Regions from separate parts of the Paenibacillus sp. NPDC056933 genome, predicted to be linked through region 1. Evidence: riboswitches for the same ligand, from Rfam matches in the RefSeq annotation. Region 1 holds a riboswitch; the other holds the start of a gene.
What was found. Region 1 has a riboswitch for glycine ahead of gcvT (glycine cleavage system aminomethyltransferase GcvT). Riboswitches for the same ligand answer to the same signal wherever they lie in the genome.
Positions count from the first base shown of each region.

Region 2: linked by a shared signal. The riboswitch ahead of sdaAB (L-serine ammonia-lyase, iron-sulfur-dependent subunit beta) and the one ahead of gcvT (glycine cleavage system aminomethyltransferase GcvT) in region 1 are both predicted to bind glycine.

Region 1 is NZ_JBHUQN010000001.1:3,033,178-3,039,182, forward strand. It holds gene gcvPA (aminomethyl-transferring glycine dehydrogenase subunit GcvPA) at 1-83, opposite strand, end outside; gene gcvT (glycine cleavage system aminomethyltransferase GcvT) at 80-1,216, opposite strand; glycine riboswitch at 1,415-1,515, opposite strand; glycine riboswitch at 1,519-1,641, opposite strand; gene gcvH (glycine cleavage system protein GcvH) at 1,988-2,377, shown strand; gene ACFTRD_RS13465 (PTS mannitol transporter subunit IIBC) at 2,894-4,360, shown strand; gene ACFTRD_RS13470 (BglG family transcription antiterminator) at 4,360-6,005, shown strand, end outside.
Region 2 is NZ_JBHUQN010000004.1:167,856-173,860, forward strand. It holds gene ACFTRD_RS24875 (phosphate ABC transporter substrate-binding protein) at 1-267, shown strand, start outside; gene pstC (phosphate ABC transporter permease subunit PstC) at 410-1,318, shown strand; gene pstA (phosphate ABC transporter permease PstA) at 1,321-2,208, shown strand; gene pstB (phosphate ABC transporter ATP-binding protein PstB) at 2,221-2,976, shown strand; glycine riboswitch at 3,456-3,578, shown strand; glycine riboswitch at 3,583-3,710, shown strand; gene sdaAB (L-serine ammonia-lyase, iron-sulfur-dependent subunit beta) at 3,822-4,511, shown strand; gene sdaAA (L-serine ammonia-lyase, iron-sulfur-dependent, subunit alpha) at 4,501-5,439, shown strand; gene ACFTRD_RS24905 (YhgE/Pip domain-containing protein) at 5,689-6,005, shown strand, end outside.

The DNA of each region.
Region 1 (6,005 bases):
TCCTCCATCGTTTCCACGCCGATGGTTGCCAGCATGGCACTCTGATCCTGCTCGGTCATGGGAATGTAGCGGTGCTTGCTCATGCTTGATCAGCTCCTTGAGTAGGTGTCTTTGGTGCACGTGTCCGTTTATGAAAAGGGGTCTTCACAACCTCGGCTTTCAATTTCTTGCCTCGGATCTCAATCTCCAGCGGGGTACCCAGTGCAGCATATTTGCTGTCAATCAAGGCCAGCCCCAGATTGCGTTTTAGCGTAGGCGATTGGGTGCCTGTAGTCACTTCACCAATCTGTGCGCCTTCGGCGTAAATCGGATAATGGGGGCGTGGAATGCCGCGTTCCAGTACTTCGATACCGACCAGCTTGCGGGCAGGCCCGTCATTTTTTTGTCGCAATAAGGCTTCATGTCCGATAAAAGGTCCGGCATTCAGCTTCACAAACATGCCCACACCAGCCTCCAGCGGCGAGATGGTTGCAGACAATTCCTGCCCATACAGGGGAAGCTTGGCTTCAAAGCGCAGCGTATCCCGGGCACCCAGTCCTGCCGGGACAAGTCCATGACCTTCTCCCGCCTGCATCAATCCATTCCAGACGGCAGCGGCCTGTTCGGCAGGAACATAGAGCTCAAAGCCGTCTTCACCGGTATATCCGGTGCGGGATAACAGCAATGTAACCCCACATACCTCCGCATTCGGCACAAAACGGAAGGGCTCTATCGAAGACACATCGGTATCTGTCACCGTTCCGAGAATGTCCACTGCCAGCGGACCTTGCAGAGCAAGGAGCGCCGTCTGATTCGAATCATTGGTCATTGTTACGCCTGGCATCATGTGCTGTTGCAGCCATGCCCAGTCCTTATCGATGTTGGATGCGTTGACCACTAGCATATAATGCTGGTCTTGCAGTTTATAGATCAGCAGATCATCGACCACGCCGCCATCCGGATAACACATTAACGTGTATTGGGCTTGACCGGGAACGAGTGTTGTTACATCATTGGTGGTCATGTGCTGTAGAAAAGCTTCCGCGTGTTCACCTTGGACAGTGAATTCACCCATGTGGGATACATCAAACAGTCCGGCACGTTCTCGCACCGCTTCATGTTCTTTCTGAATTCCGCTGAATTGTACCGGGAGCTCCCAGCCGCCAAAATCAATGCATCGTACGCCTTCATATTGCTGATAGAGTGGAAAGAGTGGGGTTCTAAGCAAATCGGACATCCAATCACCTCGTCATGGGCCGTCAACCGGCCGAGTGTATAACCGTGGAGCAATGAATCTGGCATCAACTTTTATTATAAAAGTAAGGTAAAGACGCTATAGGCAGCGCCGCTCTATAACCTGTTTTCGTTTTTTTTGGGAAAAAGGAAAAGGACAGGCCAAAGAATCGGCATGCCAGAAGCACGCTGTATTCTTAGGCTCTGTCCTTGGTACCTGAGAGTTACCCCGCCGCATGATGCAGCAGGTTTCCCCTTGGGTGATCGTAACGCCCATACAGGGCGAATAGATGCTCTCCAGAGTTGCGTCCCGTAAAAGTCCTTTTGCCTGAGAGATTCACCTCCGCTTGTCGGTGGTTTACTCCTTCGGCGTTACCGCATGTACACCCTGATTCGGGTGTCAAGGGTAATCTCTCCCTTTACATTCATCCGCGGGCATTGCATAGACCAATAAACACATTTACTACTCTCATTAAAGCCTGAATCGACTATTGATGTCAAGAACGATATCATAGAAATTAATAAAAAATCCGAATGATATTTTCAATTTATTTTATAACGTTCGTCTATTTATAAAGAGTGCGCTTACTTTTCTAATATTCACCATTATATGTAGGGAGTGTTCATTTGAGTTACAGGCATATAAGAAAGAAAATCAAATAATTTGTGAGGTATCTTGACATTTGATTGGGAAATATCATACGCTATGTTCTGGGAAAAAGGTTAAGGTCAAAGAAGCGCATGCACTCATTAATGAAAAGCGAGGCGGATATCGATGAGCGAATTGAAAAGTGATTTCCTGTACAGTGAAGAGCACGAATGGGTGCAGACCGTAGGGGAGGATACCGTACGTATTGGCATTACCGAATTCGCGCAGCATCAGCTGGGTGACATTGTGTTTGTTGAATTGCCTGACCTTGAATCGGATGTAAAGGCGGAAGACAGCATTGGAACGATTGAATCCGTCAAAACCGTTTCGGATTTGTTTTCTCCTGTAAGTGGAACCATTGTGGCTGTAAATGACGCATTGCAGGATTCCCCGGAGCTGGTTAATAACTCTCCATATGAGGAAGGCTGGATGATTGAGATCCGTGTTGAGGGCGATCTGACAGCAGCACTGTCCACATTGATGAATGCGGACGCATATCGTAAACACACGGAATAATATTATTTTACATTATTTTACGAATTCCAGGGTGAAGAGCTAAGCTAGAGCTTGATACGAACGCCCGTTTAACGTGAAAAGAGTAATCCATTGAAATATATGCAGTTAGTGATACTGATGATTTTGACCATAGTTTAGGCGCAATTGCTTCATCTGAAACAGGATGAGCAGCTGCGCCTTTTTTCTGTTATTCGCGCAGCATGCATGTGGCATATATTTACATTTTATACGTCATTAAAATGGGGTTCTTCGTGGGAATGATACGTGAAAGGGAATATGACAGAGTCATTTCAGTTAAAAGGTTAAATAAATCGGACAATCCTTCAAATTTAAATCTTGTCATCAACGTTCATGACGGAAGTAGGTTTTCATTTCGTTGTAGAAGATACCGTTTTCATTTACGATATGTTTGTGAAATGAAGATTTATTTCAGATTTATACCTTGTTCGTCTGGATCATCACCATTGTCAAAAATTCAGTGGAATGAAGGTTTAATATGTTGAGGAGGTTTTCGATATGAGTTCAGTGGACGCAAAATCCGAAAAAAGCGGAGGAATACGGGTCGGCGTTCAGAAGTTTGGACGTTTCCTGAGCGGTATGGTTATGCCGAACATGGGTGCATTTATCGCCTGGGGTCTGATTACGGCATTGTTCATTCCAAAAGGATGGTTCCCTAACGCAGATTTTGCATTGCTGGTTGATCCAATGATCAAATATTTGCTGCCTTTGTTGATCGGTTACACAGGCGGTACCATGGTACACGGCCAACGTGGTGGTGTAGTCGGTGCGATTATGACCATCGGGGTGATTGTCGGCAGTGACATTCCGATGTTTCTTGGTGCCATGATTGCAGGACCATTGGGAGCCTGGGTCATTAAGAAATTTGACAAGGCTGTCGAGGGCAAAATCAAATCTGGATTTGAGATGCTGGTTAACAACTTCTCCGCTGGTATTATTGGTGGGATTTTGGCCCTTCTGGCCCTTAAAGGCATCGGTCCTTTCGTTGAAGCGATTAGCAAGGTGTTATCGGCCGGGGTAGAAACTTTGATGAATGCCGGTCTTCTCCCGCTGGTCAATCTGATCATTGAGCCAGGAAAAGTATTATTCCTGAACAATGCCATCAACCATGGGATTTTGACACCGATTGGTACAGATCAAGCAAGAGAACTGGGTCAATCCGTTTTATTCATGCTTGAATCCAATCCAGGACCTGGACTCGGCATTTTGCTGGCCTACTGCTTCTTTGGTCGGGGATCAGCTAAATCTTCCGCTCCAGGTGCTGTAATTATCCATTTCTTTGGCGGGATTCACGAGATTTATTTTCCTTACATTCTGATGAGACCGATACTGATTCTGGCTGCGATGGCTGGTGGTGTAGCAGGTACATTGACCTTCATGCTGACAGGAGCTGGCTTGGTTTCAGCACCGTCACCGGGAAGTATTATTGCCTACTCGTTGTTAACACCTAAGGGTGGATATTTTGGCATGCTGGCAGGGGTAGCTGTAGCAGCAATTATCTCCTTCCTTGTGGCATCCGTACTGCTCAAAACAGGTAAACAGAAAGACGACGAAGATCTGGATAGTGCTTCTAACCGTATGAAGGATATGAAAAACCAGGGCAAAACGGGTAACCTCACCGTTGATAAAGACAATCGGGAAGCTGACCGTGCAGCCGATATTGCTTCTTCGGCAGTAAAAACGGATATCAATAAAATTGTATTCTCCTGTGATGCAGGTATGGGTTCGAGTGCCATGGGAGCTTCGATTCTGCGGAAGAAAATGAAGGCAGCCGGTGTGGATGTCGCTGTAACCAACACGGCAATCAGTGAAATTCCGCAAGATGCCGACATCGTCATCACACAGAAAACATTGACAGACCGGGCCAAAACGGTGGCTCCAAATGCAGAGCATATTTCCATCGATAACTTCCTGAAGAGTCCTGAATATGAGGCACTGGTGGAGCGCCTCAAATCCGACTCCTGATGAGCAATATTACAAGGAGACAGCGTGAAATCGTGGAGTTCCTGCTGGAGCACCCGCATGAGGTAACTGCTGGCGAAATAGCTGTTGCGGTCAAAGTGAGTACCCGTACCGTACATCGGGAGTTGCAGATGATTGAACAGTGGCTTGAGCCCCTTGGCATGAAATTGGAAAAAAAATCGGGAACCGGGGTCCGAATCGATCCCGGTTCCGATGATCTGGCTGTATTGCGACAACAACTTGAGCTGAACGAATATGTGGAGTTTACGCCCGAAGAGCGTAAACTCTTCATGCTTTGCATTTTGCTGGATGAAGCTGAGCCTGTGAAGTTGCTTGCACTGGCCTCAGATCTGAAGGTTACGGTGTCTACGGCAAGCAATGATCTGGATGACCTTGAGCCACGTATTCTCCAGGCGGGATTGAAGCTGGTTCGCAGGCGCGGATATGGGGTCAAGATCAATGGAAGCGAAGTGGCACATCGCATGGCTATATCCGCGCTCGCTCTTGAATACTTGGATGAATCCGATTTGTTCGGGAGACATGTGGAGCAGGGAGTCTCTAAGGTAAACAGCAAACTTCTGGGAATGATAGGGCATGAGGATGTACTTACAATAGAAAATGCGTTGTGGCAGCCGGATATCGATTGGTTGGAAAATATCCCGGAGCGGCAATACATGAAGCTGTTGATTCAATTGTCCGTAGCGGTTGTTCGTATCCGCAAAGGCTTTGGCATTGGGCGGAGCCTTCATCAGGACAATAAGAACGGCGGATATCTGCTGGATGGCGAGAAGAAGGTACCGGAATACTTGGCTTCCCGCTTGTGCGGTGTTCTGTCTGCCCAGCTGGGGCTTGAGTTTGCCAAAGAGGAACAGGCATATTTTCACAGGTTGCTGATTGAAATTGAGCATTCCATTCATTCCTCGCGTCTGCTGCCTGTAGACGATTTGGTCTTACTCGATATGGTTCGTTCCCTCACAGATCGGATGCAGGAGAAGACCCATTATTTGTTCCATGAGGATCGTCTGCTCCGTGAAGGTCTGATTGCCCATATGGAGCCGGTGCTGGAACGCATGAAGGGGCGTCAGCTCATCCGTAATCCGTTGCTTCAGCAAATCCGCAAGGATTATGAATCATTGTTTGAGGATGTAAAAGAAGCGGTCCAACTGGCCTGGCCCAATACGGATGTGCCGGATGAGGAGATTGGATTTCTGGTTATGCACTTCGGTGCTTCCATTGAACGGCTGCGGGTGCTGAAGCGTGAAGTCAGGGCTGTCGTCGTCTGTACGAGCGGGATCGGATCTTCACGGATGTTATCGAGCCGTCTGTCCAAGGAAATTCCCGAAATTCGAATTGTGGACAGCGTGTCATGGTATGAAGCTGCACGTATTCCCAAGGCGGAATATGACCTGGTTCTCTCTACAGTCGATCTGCCAATGGATAAACATCAATACTACAAGGTAAGCCCACTGCTGACAGCAGAAGAGAGTGAACGCTTAAGGCATTTCATCAGGACAACGACGCTTCAGCGGGAACATAGTCCCCCACCTGAAGCAGATTCAAGGACAACAGGCCGTATCGCCGATCCGGTGGGACTGGAGACCACACTGATTGAAATCGTGCAGATTATTGGTAAATTTCAGGTGTTCCC
Region 2 (6,005 bases), on a different contig from region 1:
CTGGCTCTGTCCTACCTGGATGACAGCCTGCAAGTGTTGAAATACGAAGGTGTAGAAGCGACGGTTGAGAACGTAGAAGCAGGAACTTATCCAGTATGGGCTTACGAGCACATGTACACCAAGGGTGACCCTGACGCAGCAACAAAAGCATTCCTCGACTACATCCTGAGTGATGAAATTCAGCAAAAAGACGTGACTGAGCTTGGTTACATCCCGGTATCCGGCATGAAAGTGAAACGTGATGCAGCAGGCACTGTGACGAAATAATCTTTGAACTTGCGCATACAGCGAGAGAGGCGGACCCAGGTCCTGCCTCTTTGCGCGGTTTGCTCTGGATTTATCCCATATTTTGCATGAATTCTACTATAGAAGGATGGTTGTTATGGAACAGACCGAAGGGGGAACGGTAATGAACAACAAGTTGAAATCGCGCCGGCCCTTGAGAGAAAAGCATTACTGGGAAGAGTGGACGGGACGAATCTATACGTCGATTTGTGTCGTTTTCCTGATCGTTGTCATGTTTTCCATCGTTTATTTTGTAGCGTCCAAAGGTTTGTCGACCTTTTTCCAGGATGGCGTAAGTTTGCGTGAGTTTTTATCCGGCAAAACGTGGAATCCGGCGGGTGAACCCGCTGCCTATGGGGCGTTACCGTTCATTACGGGCTCTTTCATAACGACATTTCTTGCAGCGCTGATTGCAAGTCCGCTTAGCCTGTGTGCTGCGCTCTTTATGACGGAGATCGTACCGGGTAAAGGTAAAAAAATCTTGCAGCCTGCGATAGAGCTTCTGTCCGGTATCCCTTCCGTTGTGTACGGTTTTATCGGTCTTAGTGTAATCGTACCTTTGCTGCGCAGTATCTTTGGTGGAGCTGGCGTCGGGATTGCAGCCGGATGTCTGGTTCTGTCCGTTATGATTCTGCCTACCGTAACCAGTATTATGGCGGATGCATTGTCTGCCTTGCCTAAAGGTCTTCGTGAATCTTCCTACGCCTTGGGTGCGACTCGCTGGCAAACGATCTATCGGGTCATTATTCCGACCGTTCTGCCTGCCTTGCTGACAGGGATTGTACTGGGTATGGCTCGCGCATTTGGTGAAGCCCTTGCTGTACAGATGGTCATCGGGAATGCGCCGCATGTACCGACATCCTTACTCGAATCGGCATCAACGTTAACAAGTGTAATTACCCTGAGTATGGGTAACACCACGATGGGTTCTGTTCATAACAATGCACTGTGGAGTATGGCGCTTGTCCTGCTGGTGATGACCTTTGTCTTCGTCATTCTGGTTCGCCTGCTTGAAAGGAGGAACCGGGTATGAAAATGAAGGCTAAAACGGTAGATAAAATTGCAACTTCGGTTATCGTTGTGCTGGCCCTGTTCATTGTTGTTCTTCTGCTCGGCTTGCTCGGCTTCATTCTGATACGGGGTATTGGTCAGATTAACTGGCACTTCCTGACCAGTGCACCACAGTTGCTCAAGGGCGGCGGCGGGATCGGCCCGCAGCTGTTTAACTCGATCTTCCTGCTTGTTCTGACCTTGATTATTACTATTCCGCTTGGATGGGGCGGCGGTATTTATATGGCGGAATACGCCAAACCAGGCCGGATTACAAGCTTTATTCGTCTGGTGGTCGAAGTGTTATCTTCCTTCCCGTCCATCGTTATTGGTTTGTTCGGACTTTTGCTGATCGTTAATACATTTGGTCTAGGCTTCTCCCTGTTATCGGGTGCCATGGCGCTTGCCATATTTAACCTTCCACTGATGGTGCGAACAACGGAGCAGGCGTTCCGAGCCGTACCGAAAGAGCAGAAGGAAGCGGGTCTTGCACTCGGATTGTCCAAATGGAAGATTATCACTTCCATTCTGTTGCCTGTGGCTTTGCCCAGCTTAATTACAGGTACGATTCTGGCATCGGGCCGGATCTTCGGTGAGGCAGCAGCCCTGATGTTCACGGCGGGTATGAGTAGTCCTCCGCTCGACTTCACGGATTGGAATCCAACCAGCCCAAGATCACCGATCAATCCACTGCGTCCGGCAGAGACACTGGCCGTGCACATCTGGAAAGTGAACAGTGAAGGCATTGGCCCGGATTCCAAAGAGATAGCAGCTGGCGCTTCAGCCGTGCTTGTACTTCTCGTCCTGGCGTTCAATCTGAGTGCACGCTGGATCGGTCGGGTGGTTTACCGCCGCATGACAGCTTCGAAATAAGGAGGAACCAACATGGCCATACCTTTCGGTACGGAACAGTTAAGCATATATTATGGGCATTTTCAGGCAGTGAAGCAGATTAGCCTGACGTTTCCCGAAGCGAGTGTGACGGCGCTCATCGGGCCTTCCGGCTGTGGGAAATCCACATTCCTGCGGTCGCTCAACCGGATGAACGACGAGATTGCCGGTTCCCGCACGGAGGGACATATCTGGATGGATGGCAATGATCTGAATGAACCCGGCACAGATGTAATCAAGCTGCGCCAGAAGATTGGCATGGTGTGGCAGAAGCCTAACCCTTTCCACAAGTCCATCTACAACAATATCGCGTTTGGCCCCCGCTACCGCGGTATCAAGAGTAAGAAGGCACTGGATGAGATTGTGGAAAAAAGCTTGCGCCGCGCTGCGCTCTGGGATGAGGTCAAGGACAGACTGAATGAGTCAGCCCTGGCCCTCTCGGGCGGACAGCAGCAGCGTCTCTGCATCGCCCGTGCATTGTCAGTTGAGCCGCAAATTTTGCTGCTCGACGAACCGGCATCTGCGCTTGACCCGGTATCCACGGGCAAGGTTGAGGAGCTGATCTCGGAGCTCAAGAAGGAGCTGCGGATCGTGATCGTTACCCATAACATGCAGCAGGCGGCACGCATCTCGGATTATACGGCCTATTTTTACCTGGGAAATATGATTGAGCACGGGGATACGGAGCATATTTTTACCAACCCGGACAACCGTCTGACGCAGGAATATATTATGGGACGTTTCGGTTAATCGAATTGAATTGGATGGAGTACAGTATAGAGCTATAAATAGAGAAGTAAGCGTAACACCCGGGCGATATAGTTCGGGGGTTATGCTTTTTTGTATGATCCTTCATATGGAATAGTTTCCCATAATAAAAACAATCATACTACGATATTCGTACGTACCACTCTAATTTGATACAAAGAAGGCGATGAATACCCGAACCGTTCTGTCGATCGTAACATAAATAGTACTAACCACAGATATGGCTCATAGAAAATAAAATAATGTATGCGCTTTCGTAATGAAAAGCATTAACACATTCATGTGATGAAAGTTTACAATTTGTTGATTTTTCTGTGTGTAAAATGGAAATAAGCGAATGTTAACAAATAAATCGTTAAGTTTGTTGACACTGATCTTCCGGTCGATTAATCTTAATGAGAAAGTAGTCAAAACTTCAATTATCATTCTGATCCAAGATCAGAATGGTTCCATACAGCGGATGATAGCGAGCGGGAGAGACCTGGGCAGGCTGAGTTATGGCTGGCATTCAGGCACCGAAGGAGCAAGCTGCTGCGCACCCGGCGCAGCAGTTAATCTCTCAGGTAAATGTACCATCGTTGGACGCAACTCTGGAGAGTGCGCGAAATGCGCCACCCAAGGGGTATATGATCAAGCGGCAAGGTGTAACCTGTGAAATACAGGGAAGGCATCTAACGTGCTTCTTATCATGAAACTCTCAGGTATCGAGGACAGAGAGAGGGCTCATAGCCTTCTTCTGTCCTTTTTTGATGTCATCATTCAGTAATAAAGGAACATTATGGGCGTAGGTCTGGATGAAAATGACGATTATAAATGGAGGGTTTGCGATGCGTTTTAAAGACGTTTTTTCAATTATTGGCCCGTCGATGACAGGGCCATCAAGTTCACATACGGCTGGAGCGGCACGATTGGGACGAATTGCCCGTCAGTGGCTGGGATGCACGCCAGAACGGGCCCGGCTTACTCTGTACGGCTCGTTTGCCGATACGTATCAGGGGCACGGCACGGATCTCGCGTTGATCGGTGGTCTGCTTGATTATGTCACCGACGATCCGCGTATCCCGGATGCAGAGCAATATGCTGAGGAAGCGGGCATGGAGGTTGAGTTTTTCACAAGCGGTCTGCCGGCTCCCCATCCGAATACGGTCAAGATTGAATTGTGGCATGGGGAGCGCAAATGTTCTTTAATCGGTGCATCCATTGGTGGTGGCAGTGTATCGGTTCATGCCTTGAATGATTTCCGGGTACAGATCAGCGGAGAGTTTCCGACGCTTGTTCTGCGTCATTCAGACAAAGCCGGGGTTCTCGCTTCGGTAACGTCCACAATCAGCTCGTCAGGTGTGAACATCGGGTATATGCAAGTTGATCGGAAAGCCAGGGATGGTGAAGCCTTGACTGCGATGGAGATGGATGGTGTGCCAAATCCCGAGATGTTGAATCGTCTGCGATCGCTGGACCATGTCCTTGAAATTCGCGTCATCGATTTGAAGAGAGGAGTGGAGCCGGATGCGGTTTAAACATCTACATGAACTGAATACCATTTGTACAGCGGAGTCCAAAACCATTGCCGAACTGATGATCGAAGAGCAGGTTCAGGAAACCAATACTCCGAGAGCCGATGTTGTGCGGCAGATGTCGGATTACTATCAGGTGATGAAGGAAGCTGTGCACAAGGGGCTGACTGAAGATACGACATCACGCAGCGGTCTGACAGGCGGAGACGGCAAAAAAATGGCCGAATATATTCGCCAAGGCGAGACTTGCTCTGGAGATGCTTCTGCATTAGCTATGGCGTATGCCTTATGTGTATCGGAAGTGAATGCCTCCATGGGCCGGATCGTAGCGACACCGACAGCGGGCTCCTGCGGCATTATTCCAGGTGTGTTTATCAGCTCCCAGGAGCGTTTTGGCTGGAGTGACGAGCATTTGGTAAACGGTCTGTTCTGTGCAGGTGCGATTGGATATGTTATTGCCAACAACTCGTTTATTTCCGGGGCTGAAGGCGGCTGTCAGGCGGAAGTAGGTTCAGCAATCGGCATGGCTGCGGGTGCCATGGTTGAACTACGAGGAGGTACACCAGAGCAGGTTGTCCATGCGGTAGGTCTCGCGTTAAAAAATACACTGGGCCTCATCTGTGATCCGGTTGCGGGCCTCGTGGAGATCCCGTGTATCGTCCGTAACGGACTCGGTGCGGTAACCGCGCTGGCTGCGGCCGATATGGCACTGGCCGGGGTGCGCAGCGCCATTCCGTCAGACGAAGTTATAGATGTCATGCTGGAAGTGGGCAGTGCGATGCCAAGCAGGCACCGTGAAACGGCTCAAGGCGGGCTCGCTCAAACGCCAACTGGACGGAAAATGATGGAAAAGCTGGCCAAACCGAAGGCGAAGCGTGCAGAACCTGAGTCTGAGTCTCCTGGTGAAAATGAACCAGAAGCTAAGGCATAATCTCCTTAGCCTGAAATCAATTTTGATGCCTGGAGCCCTTTAATATAAAAAAATAATATGCTTCATCATGATACGTAAAGCCGATACGAATGCTTCCTAGAGAAGAATTGTATCGGCTTTTTTGCTGTTTAAACAGAGAGCAAATAAAATAGAGTTGACGTTTATATATCGAATTGTTATATTGATAATTGTCATATATCGATATGATATATAATAGCGAAGAATGCCATGCCTAAGGAGAGAGATAGGATGAAAAGTATATTTCACACGAGTCTGTTGTTTATGAGAAACGGTGCTACGATTGTTGGTTTGATTACAGCTGTGCTGTTCCAGGTCTTTTTTAACTTCATCTGGCTTAGTGGCTATGATCAGGTTAATGCGCGGATGACTCAGCTTGCAGTAACCATTGTGAATGAAGATGGAAATGAAGCTGAGCCAGTGGCAAAGTCTCTGGCCACGAATCTGGATTTCGAGATCAAACCATCCGGATCAATGGAAGAAGCGAGACAGCTGTTAACGGATCGGGATGTGTACATGATCATTGAGATTCCATCCGGTTTTATGCA